2 regions of the Cytobacillus pseudoceanisediminis genome follow, and region 1 is predicted to be linked to the other one. Evidence: a T-box and tRNA genes for the amino acid it is inferred to sense, from the RefSeq annotation. Region 1 holds a T-box; the other holds one or more tRNA genes.

Evidence for each region. A T-box is a leader RNA that pairs with one kind of tRNA and senses whether it is charged. The one in region 1 lies ahead of serS (serine--tRNA ligase), so its partner is inferred to be a tRNA-Ser.
Region 2: it encodes a tRNA-Ser, which carries the amino acid that the T-box ahead of serS (serine--tRNA ligase) is inferred to sense. The anticodon was not compared.

Annotation. Positions count from the first base shown of each region.
Region 1 is NZ_CP097349.1:4,124,528-4,132,306, reverse strand. Features, by position in the region: partial or broken gene M5V91_RS22360 (D-alanyl-D-alanine carboxypeptidase family protein) at 1-899, shown strand, start outside; gene pdxS (pyridoxal 5'-phosphate synthase lyase subunit PdxS) at 1,061-1,942, shown strand; gene pdxT (pyridoxal 5'-phosphate synthase glutaminase subunit PdxT) at 1,955-2,542, shown strand; T-box leader at 2,604-2,828, shown strand; gene serS (serine--tRNA ligase) at 2,881-4,158, shown strand; tRNA gene M5V91_RS22340 (tRNA-Ser) at 4,247-4,338, shown strand; gene M5V91_RS22335 (deoxynucleoside kinase) at 4,549-5,217, opposite strand; gene M5V91_RS22330 (deoxynucleoside kinase) at 5,214-5,855, opposite strand; gene M5V91_RS22325 (LysM peptidoglycan-binding domain-containing protein) at 6,045-7,331, opposite strand; gene M5V91_RS22320 (cysteine hydrolase family protein) at 7,378-7,779, opposite strand, start outside.
Region 2 is NZ_CP097349.1:4,982,268-4,990,046, reverse strand. Features, by position in the region: gene M5V91_RS26685 (glucose-1-phosphate adenylyltransferase) at 1-909, opposite strand, end outside; partial or broken gene glgB (1,4-alpha-glucan branching enzyme) at 851-2,795, opposite strand; gene M5V91_RS26675 (hypothetical protein) at 3,019-3,216, shown strand; tRNA gene M5V91_RS26670 (tRNA-Glu) at 3,304-3,373, opposite strand; tRNA gene M5V91_RS26665 (tRNA-Ser) at 3,378-3,468, opposite strand; tRNA gene M5V91_RS26660 (tRNA-Asn) at 3,474-3,548, opposite strand; tRNA gene M5V91_RS26655 (tRNA-Ile) at 3,563-3,639, opposite strand; tRNA gene M5V91_RS26650 (tRNA-Gly) at 3,644-3,717, opposite strand; tRNA gene M5V91_RS26645 (tRNA-Phe) at 3,732-3,807, opposite strand; tRNA gene M5V91_RS26640 (tRNA-Asp) at 3,833-3,909, opposite strand; tRNA gene M5V91_RS26635 (tRNA-Met) at 3,913-3,986, opposite strand; tRNA gene M5V91_RS26630 (tRNA-Ser) at 4,005-4,097, opposite strand; tRNA gene M5V91_RS26625 (tRNA-Ile) at 4,111-4,187, opposite strand; tRNA gene M5V91_RS26620 (tRNA-Met) at 4,205-4,281, opposite strand; tRNA gene M5V91_RS26615 (tRNA-Ala) at 4,296-4,371, opposite strand; tRNA gene M5V91_RS26610 (tRNA-Pro) at 4,381-4,457, opposite strand; tRNA gene M5V91_RS26605 (tRNA-Arg) at 4,465-4,541, opposite strand; tRNA gene M5V91_RS26600 (tRNA-Leu) at 4,557-4,645, opposite strand; tRNA gene M5V91_RS26595 (tRNA-Gly) at 4,652-4,726, opposite strand; tRNA gene M5V91_RS26590 (tRNA-Leu) at 4,735-4,819, opposite strand; tRNA gene M5V91_RS26585 (tRNA-Lys) at 4,835-4,910, opposite strand; tRNA gene M5V91_RS26580 (tRNA-Thr) at 4,918-4,993, opposite strand; tRNA gene M5V91_RS26575 (tRNA-Val) at 5,014-5,089, opposite strand; rRNA gene rrf (5S ribosomal RNA) at 5,099-5,215, opposite strand; rRNA gene M5V91_RS26565 (23S ribosomal RNA) at 5,344-7,779, opposite strand, start outside.

The sequences.
Region 1 (7,779 bases):
ATGAACGAAAAAGCTGCAGAGCTTGGATTAAAGGATTATAAATTTGTCAATTCCAGCGGTTTAAACAACCGTGATTTAAAGGGATCTCCTCCTGCAGGAGGCCCTGAAGAAGAAAACGTGATGTCAGCAAAAGATACAGCGATGCTGGCCAAGGAATTGATTAACCGATTCCCTGAAGTATTGGAAACAGCAAGTACCCCTAGAAAGACGTTCAGAGAGGGTACAGATGATGAAATTAAAATGGAAAACTGGAACTGGATGCTTCCAGAGCTAGTATATGGCTATGAAGGTGCAGATGGCCTTAAAACAGGTACGACTGACTTTGCCGGATACTGCTTTACCGGTACAGCCATGAGAGATGGCAACCGCTACATCAGTGTTGTCATGAACGCTAAAGGTGCGAATGGTCAGGCTACTTACAAATCCAGATTCGATGAAACAAAAAAATGTTCGACTTTGGTTTCAGCAACTTCACGAAAGAAGAAATCGTTCCTGCCAACTATCAGGTGAAAGGCCAGAAAACAGTGCCTGTTACAAAAGGCAAAGAGGACAAAGTAAAGATTTCTTCTAAAGATGCAATCGAAATGGTTGTAAGAAACGGGGAAAAAGAAAACTATAAGCCTGTTCTTGTTCTTGATAAAGAGAAATTAAATGAAAACGGCGAATTGACAGCTCCTATTAAAAAAGGAGAAAAAATCGGCTATCTAACGATTGAATCGAAAGAGGACGGGAAGATTGAGTTCTTGTCCGATAAAGGCAAAGGCAATATTCAAGTGGATGTCGTAGCCGCTGAAAGTGTTGAAAAAGCAAACTGGTTCGTGCTGACTATGCGCAGCATCGGAGGTTTCTTCGGGGATGTTTGGGGAAGTGTTTCCTCAACTGTAAAAGGTTGGTTTTAAGAAAAAGGGCTTTCCTGTCTTGACAGGAGCCCTTTTTCATTGCATATTTTCAATAGGGAAAATTCCTAGTAAAATAATCTATTTTCCTTTTTTTGAAAAATGATTTTTATCATAATATTTAACCCATCCAAAGCAGATGGTATTTATGAAGGGGGATAAACATGAAGACAGGTACAGATCGTGTTAAACGGGGAATGGCAGAAATGCAAAAAGGCGGCGTTATTATGGACGTTGTTAACGCCGAGCAGGCAAAAATCGCAGAAGAAGCTGGTGCAGTAGCAGTTATGGCACTTGAACGCGTTCCTTCTGATATCCGTGCAGCCGGCGGTGTGGCACGCATGGCAGATCCGCGTATTATGGAAGAAGTAATGGGTGCAGTTTCAATCCCGGTAATGGCAAAAGCGCGTATCGGCCATATTGTAGAAGCTCGTCTGCTTGAAGCGATGGGTGTCGATTACATAGATGAGAGTGAAGTTTTAACTCCTGCTGATGAAGAATACCATCTTAATAAAAGAGACTACACAGTTCCATTCGTTTGCGGATGCCGTGACTTAGGCGAAGCAGCACGCCGTATTGGTGAAGGTGCTTCCATGCTTCGCACAAAGGGTGAGCCTGGAACTGGAAACATCGTTGAAGCTGTCCGCCATATCCGCAAGGTGAATGCACAGGTGCGCAAGGTTGTCGGCATGAACGAAGATGAATTAATGACAGAAGCTAAGCTTCTGGGAGCGCCATATGAGCTTCTTTTGGAAATCAAGAGCCTTGGACGCCTTCCAGTCGTAAACTTCGCAGCAGGCGGCGTTGCAACACCTGCAGATGCAGCTCTAATGATGGAGCTTGGTGCTGATGGAGTGTTCGTAGGATCAGGCATCTTCAAATCTGAAAACCCTGCGAAATTTGCACGTGCCATTGTGGAAGCAACTACACATTACCAGGACTACAAATTAATTGCTGAACTTTCAAAAGAACTAGGCACACCGATGAAGGGAATTGAAATTTCTTCATTGGCTCCTGAAGCTCGTATGCAGGAGCGCGGCTGGTAAGGAGAATTGAACATGATAAAGGTTGGAGTATTAGGGCTGCAGGGCGCGGTCAGAGAGCATGTTCTTTCTGTAGAAGCATCCGGCGCCGAAGCTGTAGTCATCAAACGCAAAGAGCAGCTTGACGAGGTAGACGGGCTTATCTTGCCTGGCGGCGAAAGCACGACCATGAGACGCTTGATTGATAAATATGATTTTATGGACAGCCTTAAGGAGTTTGCGCAATCAGGAAAGCCGATGTTCGGGACATGTGCAGGCTTAATTCTTCTTGCGAATAATATCATTGGCTATGATGAACCGCATATCGGTGTGATGGACGTCCAGGTGGAAAGAAATTCATTTGGCCGCCAGCGCGAAAGCTTCGAGGCGGATGTTGATATTGCCGGAGTGGCAGAAGATTTTGCAGCTGTATTCATTCGTGCACCGCATATTGTGGAGGCTGGAGAGAATGTTGAAATCCTGGCCAAGCACAATGGCCGGATTGTGGCGGCGCGCGAAGGCAGATTCCTCGGATGCTCATTCCATCCGGAACTAACGGATGACCATCGCCTGACAGGCTATTTCGTTGAAATGATCAAAGAGTCCAAGCAATTAACAATTTGAATATTTTGGTTGCAAATGGAACATAATTGTAGTACATTATGAATTACAAAATTCTTATAGCTGAAAAGCAATGAGAGGAACTAGTAACAGGACTTTGTTCTAAAAGAGAGCCGGTGGCTGGTGGAAACCGGTGAATAAACCCTGTGAATCCATCCTCGAGCAAAGCATGGAACACCCGGTACTACTCGGGAAAAGTAAATGCTTTCGGTTAAAACCGTTATGGATTTAAGGTGGAAAGCTCATGCTTTCAACTAGGGTGGCAACGCGGGTAACTCTCGTCCCTTTTTTGGGGACGGGAGTTTTTTGTGTTTTAAACTATTTTCAGGAGGTACTAAAAAATGCTGGACATTAAGTTTTTAAGAGCCAATTTTGAAGAAGTGAAAAACAAGCTTCAGCACCGTGGCGAAGATTTAACCGATCTTGGAAAATTCGAAGATCTGGATGTAAAAAGACGTGAGCTAATTGTAGAAGCAGAACAGCTGAAGAGCAAAAGAAATGAAGTATCCCAGCAGGTGGCTGCCTTAAAGCGCGAAAAGCAGGATGCAGACCATTTAATCGCTGAAATGAGAGAAGTCGGCGATAAAATCAAGGCATTGGATGAGGAGCTCCGTACAGTCGAGGAAGAATTGGACCAATTGCTGCTGAGCATTCCGAACATTCCGCATGAAAGTGTGCCTGTCGGCGAAACAGAAGATGATAATGTGGAAATCCGCAAATGGGGAGAAGTCCGTGAATTTGATTTCGAGCCAAAGCCGCACTGGGATGTTGCGACAGATCTTGATCTCCTTGATTTCGAACGTGCGAGCAAAGTAACAGGCAGCCGCTTTGTATTCTACAAAGGCCTTGGTGCCCGCCTTGAGCGAGCCTTATTCAACTTCATGCTTGATTTGCACACAGACGAGCATGGCTATAAGGAGGTTCTTCCTCCGTACATGGTTAACCGTGCAAGCATGACAGGAACAGGACAGCTTCCGAAATTCGAGGAAGATGCATTCCTAATTGAAAGCGAAGATTATTTTCTGATTCCAACCGCTGAGGTGCCTGTCACCAATATGCATAGGGAAGAGATTCTGAATGCAGACGAGCTTCCGATAAACTATGCGGCATTTAGTGCATGCTTCCGTTCTGAAGCGGGTTCTGCCGGCCGTGACACTCGCGGGCTTATCCGCCAGCACCAGTTTAACAAAGTCGAGCTTGTGAAATTTGTTAAGCCAGAAGAGTCTTATGAGGAACTTGAAAAGCTGACAGGACACGCGGAAAAAGTCCTTCAGATGCTTGGCCTTCCATACCGTGTGATGAGCATGTGTACGGGCGATCTTGGATTCACAGCTGCGAAGAAATACGATATCGAAGTTTGGATTCCAAGCTATAACACGTATAGAGAAATATCTTCTTGCAGTAACTTTGAAGGATTCCAGGCAAGACGTGCAAATATCCGCTTCCGCCGCGAGGCAAAAGGCAAGCCGGAGCATGTGCACACACTGAATGGATCTGGCCTTGCGATCGGCCGCACGGTGGCAGCTATTCTAGAAAATTATCAGCAGGCTGACGGAAGTGTCATCATTCCGGAGGTATTGCGTCCGTATATGGGCAATCGCGAAGTTATAAAGCCTTAATTGAAGAGCGGGTTTTGATCCGCTCTTTTTTTATAAAAATAATGTTGACATGCCTATTTAGAAATGATATAGTATTTCTTGTCGATGCGGAGGAATACCCAAGTCTGGCTGAAGGGATCGGTCTTGAAAACCGACAGGCGGGTCAAACCGCGCAGGGGTTCGAATCCCTTTCCTCCTCCATTTTAATTGACATCTAACACGCGCATAAAAATTGGAGATACATAAAACCGCTGATGATCAGCGGTTTTTTTGTTATATAATTTCATTCTGTTGAAATTGACAGATAAAAATATTTTTGGAGGACCGGGGAAAGAATTTCGTCAGCGATTCTCATTTCTGCTAAGTACTCGGGGCCATTAATCAAACAGCAAAAAACCGCCTAAATGGCGGTTATTTTTTTAATAATTGAGTTTGTCTTAAAAAGTAAGAAATGCGCTCTACAATCGGCTCAATGGATTGCTCATTCTGAATGATGTCATAGTCATTGATATTCAGGCGCAGGACCGGGCATGCGTTAAAGCTGTTAATCCAATTTTCATAGCGCTGGTGCATTTCTTCCCAGTAGGAAATAGGTGTCTGCTGCTCCATCGGACGGCCGCGCTCCTGGATGCGGGAAAGAATATCATCAAGGGATCCTTCCAGATAAATAAGCAAATCAGGGTGCGGGAAATAAGGTGTCATCACCATCGCATCAAATAAGCTGGTGTAAGTTTCGTAATCTACCTTTGACATGGTGCCTTTTTCATAATGCATTCTCGCAAATATGCCGGTGTCTTCATAAATGGATCGGTCCTGAACAAAGCCGCCGCCATATTCGAAGATGCGCTTCTGGTCCTTGAACCGTTCCGCCAGGAAGTATACCTGCAGGTGGAAGCTCCAGCGGTTGAAATCTGCATAGAATTTATCCAGGTAAGGGTTCGTATCAACCTTTTCGAAAGAGGTTCGGAACCCCAGTGCGTCCGCAAGCGCATTGGTCATCGTTGATTTTCCGACTCCGACGGTTCCGGCAATCGTGATCACTGCGTTCGAAGGAATCTCGTATTTTTGCCTTAGATTCATAAGTGTATGCTCCTCTTTTTTAATGATGTCGACAATGTATCGAATATATGCATTAAGTCTGATTCATTTTTCACAAAATCCAGCTGATCTCCATTGAAACGGATCACTGGAATATCCGGGTGCTGCCTCTCGAACTCATTCATAGCCGTTTCATAATCAAGGGATAATTGCTCGAGATATAATGGACTGATATTCTTTTCAATTTCACGGCCCCGCAGCTCGATTCGATCGAGCAGTGTTTCAAGGCTTGCATTGAGATAGATAATGACATTCGGCTTTGGCATATCACCTGTCAGAATGTCATAGATCTTCAAATACTTCTGATACTCATTCTGATTTAATGTGCGCTGGGCAAAAATAAGATTCTTGAAAATATGATAATCAGCCACAACAGGCTTTTTTTGAGCAAGGTAGTGATTGTTGATATCAACCAGCTGTTTGTAGCGGTTGCAGAGGAAAAACATTTCAGTCTGAAAGCTCCATTCCTCAATGTTTTCATAGAATTTACCCAAAAAAGGATTTTCATCAACAATTTCTTTTAAGAGTGCATACTGAAATTTTTCAGAAATCGCTTTAGCGAGAGATGTTTTCCCAACGCCAATCGGCCCCTCTACTGTAATAAAAGGTATTCCCCCCATATTGATCGTCCTCCTGCATTGCTTATTTATCTATAGAAACCATTTATAGGTACGTTCCAAAATGACACAAAGCTTATTTTATCACAGTATGGAGTGGATGGGATATGGAATTTAAGCTGGAAATAAGAAAATAAGAGCATATAGTCTGAAAAATAAAAAAGCTGCCTGTAAGCGGCAGCTGCTGAGAGATCAAGCTCTTTTTGTCACGTTGAAGTTTTCTGTAATCAGAAGCCAATTTTGCGGGAAAGAAAGGCCAAGTTTCCAGTAGCTCATTCCCCGCAGCTTCAGTTCCTTGATTAAATCAAATTTGGCCTGGATGGAGCGGGCATCCTCAAACCAGACCTCGTGCCTTTTGCCGTCAGGTGCTGTGTAATTGAAAAATGGCGCCTGCGCCTGGTAATCATATTGAATGGCTGCATTATTTTCTGCAGCGATTTGTATGGCCTGCTGCGGGCTGACTGCTCTTGCAGTGGTGCCCTGAACAAAAGGAAGCGTCCAGTCATAACCATATAGGTTCTGGCCCATCATAATTTTGGAAGAAGGCATCTCACTAATGGCATATTCTAAAACCTGCCGCACTGGGCCAATCGGGGAAACAGCCATTGCAGGGCCTCCACTGTAGCCCCATTCATAGGTCATGATCACGACAAAATCAACAATCTCCCCATGGGCTTTATAATCATGGGCCTCATACCAGAGGCCTTGCTGTTCTGCACTTGTTTTCGGAGCCAATGCTGTAGAAATCAGCCAGCCTTCCTGCTCGAATCTTGCCTTCGCTTTTCTGAGAAAATTGTTATAGGCTTCCCGGTCAGCGGGGCGCAGAAACTCGAAATCAAAATGAATATCCCTGAAGTCATATTTTTTTGCTGTGGCTGTAATGTTATCCAGGAATTTATTCTGAATCGCCATATCATTTAACAATATCCTGCCGAGTTCATCACTGAACTGATCGTTTTCCTGATTGGTAATAACCATCATCAATACATTATTATTGGCTCTCGCTATGGCCGGGAAATCATTCAGAAGCGGCTCCTTCAAAGAACCATCTCGAAGGGCCTGGAAACTGAAAGGTGCCAGATAGGTCAAATAAGGCGCAGCCTCTCTTGCGCTTTCTACCAGTTCAGGGGCGACTGTATCGCCTCTTGGCTCCACATAGGCATTGAACTCTGCGTTCGTTTTCGGGCGTGGCGGGATATAAAGGCGGAACCCCACCTGCAGCGGCTGGCTCACCGAAATCCCATTGACAGATGCGAGCTGCTGATAAGAAATGCCGAACCTTCTTGAAATTGAGTAAAGGCTGTCTCCGGGCTGAACCCAATAAAAGCGTCCTATTATCGGAATAACAAGTGTCTGGCCGATCACCAGATTATTTGGATTGGGAATTTCATTTGCCTCTATCAGATCTTCAACCGTCGTTCCATATGCCTGGGCAATGCCGAACAAAGACTGGTTTTGCTGAACCACATGAATCTGCAATCTATCTCCCTCCCTGAAAAACACGTCTTAGAACACTACTGCCATTTTATGAAGGAAACATAGAAGAAATGTTATAATTGTTTTCAGAGAAAGAAGATATATTGGCCTTTAATACTTTTTCCATCATCTTTAAGGTATTTTCATTATCGTGGTCATCATTAGAAGCGGTGCAGTCATGCGGTATATGTAAATTATATTCTCTCATATAGGCATCATTGGCCGAAAATAGGACACAGATATTGCCAGCGATGCCTGTCATGACAAGCATATTGACGCCGAGCTGGTGCAGAAGGGTATTTAAGGCAGTGCCATAAAAGGCGGAATGCTTAGGTTTTATTAAAAAATAATCATCCGGCGATGGGTGCATCTCATGAAGGATAGGTGCACTGATAGGATTGCGGCAATGAGTCGTAATTGTATCCAGATCAGCCTGCCAGAGATTATAATG
Region 2 (7,779 bases), 860 kb from region 1:
TGTACAGCCTTCATTTATCAAAGACTCTGCAACCTCAGCTTGAGTTGAAATATACTGTGGAGGATGATTCGGATTCACCGAATAGATCCGCCAATCATGATCAAAAAGATTCAGCTCGCATTCATCATCCAATAAATCCATATTTGCCTCCCACAGGCTCTTGACTGTACCGACATCCTTCCAATAGCCATTGAACGGGTATGCGAACAGCTTTTTATTTTCGTCAAGCATTAATGGAATGATGTCCTTTCCAAAGTCATGAGTGGACTCCGGATTGCGGTCATCCATTTCCAGATATTCTTTTAAAACAGACCAATTAAAAATATATATTCCCATGGAGGCCAGATTATTTTTTGGATATGCTGGTTTTTCCTCAAATTCTGCGACCCGCATCTCCTCATCCGTATTCATGATTCCGAACCTGCTTGCCTCCGGCCAAGGTACTTCAATTACAGAAATAGTGGCATCCGCGCCTTTTTCAATATGATAATTCAGCATCAGCTCATAATTCATTTTATAAATATGATCACCGGATAAAATCAGGACATATTCCGGATCATATTGCTTTAGATAATTGAGGTTCTGATAAATAGCACTTGCTGTTCCCGTATACCACTTGACTTCCGATGATTCACTGTAAGGGGGCAGCACTGTCACACCGCCGTTCTTTCTATCAAGATCCCATGCGCTGCCTATGCCAATATACGAATTCAGAACCAGCGGCTGGTATTGGGTAAGAACACCGACTGTATCAATTCCGGAATTGGTGCAATTGCTCAATGTAAAATCAATAATCCGGTATTTCCCTCCAAATGGCACTGCAGGTTTCGCAAGACTTTTTGTTAGAGAACTAAGCCTGCTCCCTTTCCCTCCTGCTAATAACATTGCGACGCACTTTTTCTTTCCCATTTCCCTTCCTCTCCTTCCGATGTTTTACAGGGCGTAAGATTGAAATGCCAAATGGCGGAATAGACATTTCCAAACTGAACGGCTTGCCGTGAAACTCTTTTTCCTCAGTCTTAAGGACCCTCTTGTTGGTGCTATTTGATCCTCCAAAGCTATCACTATCACTGTTGAGTATTTCCCTATAAGACCCCGCCTTTGGAATTCCAATACGATAATTAGGGTAGAAAGCAGGTGTGAAATTGCAGACAATCACAAGAAAATCATCCACTTTTGAGCCTTTTCTGATAAAGGAAAAGATGGATTGGTCTGCATTATGACAATCAATCCATTCAAAGCCATCCTGAAGGTGATCAAGCTCAAAAAGAGCCTTTGAACGTTTATAAACCTTTATTAATTCTTTCACATAATCATTTGCCTTTTTATGCATCTCGTAATCAAGCAGATGCCAATCAAGCTGTTCTTTGTCTTTCCATTCGGAAAACTGCCCAAGTTCGCTCCCCATGAAAAGAAGCTTCTTGCCGGGGTGGGCAATCATGTAGCCAAGCAGGAGCCTGAATTGCGCAAATTTTTGCCAGTAATCTCCGGGCATTTTATCAAGCAGCGATTTCTTTCCATGGACAACTTCATCATGTGAAAAAGGCAGTATGAAGTTTTCCGTAAAAGCATACAAAAGCGAAAAAGTCATCTTTCCATGAACATCAGATCGCCTCTCAGGTGCTGTTTCCATATATGTAAGAACGTCATTCATCCAGCCCATATTCCACTTGTAATGAAAACCCAGCCCTCCATAATGGACTGGTGCAGTCACTTGCGGCCAGTCTGTTGAATCCTCTGCCATCATGAGAAAGGAAGAATCATATTGCGAAACAACTTTATTTAAGTTTTGCAGAAAACGGGTGCCGAATGGATTTTCTGTCTTTCCATCCCGGTTAGGCCAATAGATAATATTAGCCACCGCATCAACCCGAAAGCCATCAATATGATATTTTTCCATCCAAAAAACAGCGTTGGAAATAAGAAAGCTTTGAACTTCATTTTTGCTCAGGTCAAAATTAGCTGTCCCCCATACTCGGTTCTCTCTGTCGCCTTCTGTTTCATACTCATACAAATACGATCCATCAAACTGGTAAAGGCCGTGGGCATCTTTGCAGAAGTGTCCCGGTACCCAGTCCAGAATGACCCCAACACCCTGCTGATGGCACTGATCAACAAAATACATAAAATCATGCGGGCTGCCGTAACGGCTTGTAACTGAGTAATAACCTGTTCCCTGATAGCCCCAGGAAGCGTCGAGCGGATGCTCAATTAGAGGAAGCAATTCTATATGCGTAAACCCATGCTCCACCACATAAGGAATGAGTTCATCTGCAAGCTCCCTGTATGTAAACAGACTTCCAGACTCTTTTTGCTTCCACGAACCCAGATGAACTTCATAAATGACTGCAGGCTCCGTATAAATAGGCTTCATTTCTTTTTTTGCATCCATTTGCTGTCATTCCACTGATATCCGTCAAGCGAATATACTATAGATGCTGTATTGGGCCTTACTTCTGAAAAAAGCTATAAGGATCAGCCTTTAATACCACTTCCCCTTTCTTTGTTTCAATTTCATACTTATACAAGGCACCTTCCATGTTTCCATCCAGCTGAATAAACCAGACACCTTCATTATTCACTCTATGTAAGGTATAGCCTTCTCCATTCCAATCATTAAAATCACCGACTAATCTGATAATTTCAGCGTTCGGTGCCCATACGCAAAAACGGGTAATCACTTCTCCGCCATTTGAAACTACATGTGCACCAAATAACTGGTGACTCTCATAATATGTCCCTTCATGGAACAAATGCAGCTGGTAATCGGTTGGAACCAAAGTATCCACTACCATCCTTCTCCCCACCCAGTGTCGTTTCTTTTGACTTTCCTGTTATATTCGTGAGACGTGAGAAAAATCCTTGTAAAAGTTTTTTTAATTTTATGACAACAACATTCAAATCCCGTTAAAAACCGATAGCATTCTGCCCAATCTAACAGTCTTCGACATAATCTCCGGTAAACTTAGACAAAATAAAACAAAGTATGCAAGCAAAAAATGAAAGGAGAATAATATTTTGAGCAATAAAGAAGAGGAATTTTTATTAAACGAGGCATCAAAAGATGAAATAAGAATTCCGATATTTGAAGCACCGGATGGAAAGATTATGGCCACCGGGGATATGTTTAGAGGCCCCTATACGGGAATATCTTCTGAAATCGATTTGAATAATCCAGGCAATAAATTAAGCAAGGCAGAAGAGAGGTTTGATTAAAAAACAGAGAAGCAACTAACCGAGGGCAGGCTGGAACAGAAAAGACAACAAAAAAGCTGCCAACAAATTGTTGACAGCTTTTTTGTATGACCTACGGGATTCGAACCCGTGTTACCGCCGTGAAAGGGCGGTGTCTTAACCGCTTGACCAAGGGGCCAATATGGCGGAGAAGGAGGGATTTGAACCCTCGCGCCGGTTACCCGACCTACACCCTTAGCAGGGGCGCCTCTTCAGCCACTTGAGTACTTCCCCATATATGGCTCCGCAGGTAGGATTCGAACCTACGACCGTTCGGTTAACAGCCGAATGCTCTACCACTGAGCTACTGCGGAACAATAATATAAAATGGTGGGCCTAAATGGACTCGAACCATCGACCTCACGCTTATCAGGCGTGCGCTCTAACCAGCTGAGCTATAGGCCCATTTTGGAGCGGGTGAAGGGAATCGAACCCTCATCATCAGCTTGGAAGGCTGAGGTTTTACCACTAAACTACACCCGCATAAGGTTCTAAAATGGTGGCTCAGGACGGAATCGAACCGCCGACACAAGGATTTTCAGTCCTTTGCTCTACCGACTGAGCTACTGAGCCACATATTATTTATTTTTTGTAAAAATGGCGGTCCGGACGGGACTCGAACCCGCGACCTCCTGCGTGACAGGCAGGCATTCTAACCAACTGAACTACCGGACCAGATTGCGGGGGCAGGATTTGAACCTGCGACCTTCGGGTTATGAGCCCGACGAGCTACCGGACTGCTCCACCCCGCGATAATATTATTAAATATATGGAGGAGGAAAGGGGATTCGAACCCCTGCGCGGTTTGACCCGCCTGTCGGTTTTCAAGACCGATCCCTTCAGCCGGACTTGGGTATTCCTCCGTATAAATGAAAATGGTGGACCTTGTAGGACTCGAACCTACGACCGGACGGTTATGAGCCGTCTGCTCTAACCAGCTGAGCTAAAGGTCCAGCATCGATGAATTAAATGGTAGCGGCGGAGGGGATCGAACCCCCGACCTCACGGGTATGAACCGTACGCTCTAGCCAGCTGAGCTACACCGCCGAAGTGTTAAAATATGGTGGAGCCTAGCGGGATCGAACCGCTGACCTCCTGCGTGCAAAGCAGGCGCTCTCCCAGCTGAGCTAAGGCCCCAATAATAAATGGTCGGGAAGACAGGATTCGAACCTGCGACCCCTTGGTCCCAAACCAAGTGCTCTACCAAGCTGAGCTACTCCCCGTATATAATGGCGCGCCCGAGAGGAGTCGAACCCCTAACCTTTTGATCCGTAGTCAAACGCTCTATCCAATTGAGCTACGGGCGCAATGTTAAATTCTACTGGTGCCGAGGACCGGAATCGAACCGGTACGGTAGTCACCTACCGCAGGATTTTAAGTCCTGTGCGTCTGCCAGTTCCGCCACCCCGGCAATAAATGGAGCGGAAGACGGGATTCGAACCCGCGACCCCCACCTTGGCAAGGTGATGTTCTACCACTGAACTACTTCCGCATAAAGAATGGTGCGGGTGAAGGGAGTCGAACCCCCACGCCTTGCGGCGCCAGATCCTAAGTCTGGTGCGTCTGCCAATTCCGCCACACCCGCAATATGAAATTAAAATGGTGAGCCATGAAGGACTCGAACCTTCGACCCTCTGATTAAAAGTCAGATGCTCTACCGACTGAGCTAATGGCTCGTTGAAATGGTGCCGGCGAGAGGACTTGAACCCCCAACCTACTGATTACAAGTCAGTTGCTCTACCAATTGAGCTACACCGGCAGCTTGTACATTTAAATTAATGGTGGAGGATGACGGGATCGAACCGCCGACCCTCTGCTTGTAAGGCAGATGCTCTCCCAGCTGAGCTAATCCTCCATTATTATCGCCCGGCAGCGTCCTACTCTCACAAGGGGACAGCCCCTAACTACCATCGGCGCTGAGAAGCTTAACTTCCGTGTTCGGTATGGGAACGGGTGTGACCTTCTCGCTATCGCCACCAGACTATTTTCCAAAGACAAGTTTTATTATACCGTCTTTTTAGGATTTTTCAAGAGAAAATTTCATATTTTTCATTCTCTCAAAACTAGATAATGTATGAAGAAGCATTTGCCGAGTAATAACCATATAACTTGGTTAAGTCCTCGATCGATTAGTATCAGTCAGCTCCACATGTCGCCACGCTTCCACCTCTGACCTATCAACCTGATCATCTTTCAGGGATCTTACTAGCTTGACGCTATGGGAAATCTCATCTCGAGGGGGCTTCATGCTTAGATGCTTTCAGCACTTATCCCTTCCGCACATAGCTACCCAGCGATGCCTTTGGCAAGACAACTGGTACACCAGCGGTGCGTCCATCCCGGTCCTCTCGTACTAAGGACAGCTCCTCTCAAATTTCCTGCGCCCACGACGGATAGGGACCGAACTGTCTCACGACGTTCTGAACCCAGCTCGCGTACCGCTTTAATGGGCGAACAGCCCAACCCTTGGGACCGACTACAGCCCCAGGATGCGATGAGCCGACATCGAGGTGCCAAACCTCCCCGTCGATGTGGACTCTTGGGGGAGATAAGCCTGTTATCCCCGGGGTAGCTTTTATCCGTTGAGCGATGGCCCTTCCATGCGGAACCACCGGATCACTAAGCCCGACTTTCGTCCCTGCTCGACTTGTAGGTCTCGCAGTCAAGCTCCCTTGTGCCTTTACACTCTGCGAATGATTTCCAACCATTCTGAGGGAACCTTTGGGCGCCTCCGTTACTTTTTAGGAGGCGACCGCCCCAGTCAAACTGCCCACCTGACACTGTCTCCCGCCCCGATAAGGGGCGCGGGTTAGAATTTCAATACAGCCAGGGTAGTATCCCACCGACGCCTCCACCGAAGCTGGCGCTCCGGCTTCTCAGGCTCCTACCTATCCTGTACAAGCTGTACCAAAATTCAATATCAGGCTACAGTAAAGCTCCACGGGGTCTTTCCGTCCTGTCGCGGGTAACCTGCATCTTCACAGGTACTATAATTTCACCGAGTCTCTCGTTGAGACAGTGCCCAGATCGTTACGCCTTTCGTGCGGGTCGGAACTTACCCGACAAGGAATTTCGCTACCTTAGGACCGTTATAGTTACGGCCGCCGTTTACTGGGGCTTCGATTCAAAGCTTCGCTTGCGCTAACCTCTCCTCTTAACCTTCCAGCACCGGGCAGGCGTCAGCCCCTATACTTCGCCTTGCGGCTTCGCAGAGACCTGTGTTTTTGCTAAACAGTCGCCTGGGCCTATTCACTGCGGCTCATCAGGGCTATTCACCCTAATGAGCACCCCTTCTCCCGAAGTTACGGGGTCATTTTGCCGAGTTCCTTAACGAGAGTTCTCTCGCTCACCTTAGGATTCTCTCCTCGCCTACCTGTGTCGGTTTGCGGTACGGGCACCTTTTCCCTCGCTAGAGGCTTTTCTTGGCAGTGTGGAATCAGGAACTTCGGTACTAAATTTCCCTCGCCGTCACAGCTCAGCCTGTGTGGTAACGGGATTTGCCTCGTTACCGGCCTAACTGCTTGGACGCGCTAATCCAGCAGCGCGCTTACCCTATCCTCCTGCGTCCCCCCATTGCTCAAACGGTAAAGAGGTGGTACAGGAATATCAACCTGTTGTCCATCGCCTACGCTTTTCAGCCTCGGCTTAGGTCCCGACTAACCCTGAGCGGACGAGCCTTCCTCAGGAAACCTTAGGCATTCGGTGGATGGGATTCTCACCCATCTTTCGCTACTCATACCGGCATTCTCACTTCTAAGCGCTCCACGGGTCCTTGCGATCCCGCTTCAACGCCCTTAGAACGCTCTCCTACCACTGACATCGTAAGATGTCAATCCACAGCTTCGGTGATACGTTTAGCCCCGGTACATTTTCGGCGCGGAGTCACTCGACCAGTGAGCTATTACGCACTCTTTAAATGGTGGCTGCTTCTAAGCCAACATCCTGGTTGTCTAAGCAACTCCACATCCTTTTCCACTTAACGTATACTTTGGGACCTTAGCTGGTGGTCTGGGCTGTTTCCCTCTTGACTACGGATCTTATCACTCGCAGTCTGACTCCCATGGATAAGTCTTTGGCATTCGGAGTTTGTCTGAATTCGGTAACCCGATGGGGGCCCCTAGTCCAAACAGTGCTCTACCTCCAAGACTCTTACTACATGAGGCTAGCCCTAAAGCTATTTCGGAGAGAACCAGCTATCTCCAAGTTCGATTGGAATTTCTCCGCTACCCACACCTCATCCCCGCACTTTTCAACGTGCGTGGGTTCGGGCCTCCATCCAGTGTTACCTGGACTTCACCCTGGACATGGGTAGATCACCTGGTTTCGGGTCTACGACCACATACTCATTCGCCCTATTCAGACTCGCTTTCGCTGCGGCTCCGTCTCATCAACTTAACCTCGCATGTAATCGTAACTCGCCGGTTCATTCTACAAAAGGCACGCTATCACCCATTAACGGGCTCTAACTACTTGTAGGCACACGGTTTCAGGATCTCTTTCACTCCCCTTCCGGGGTGCTTTTCACCTTTCCCTCACGGTACTGGT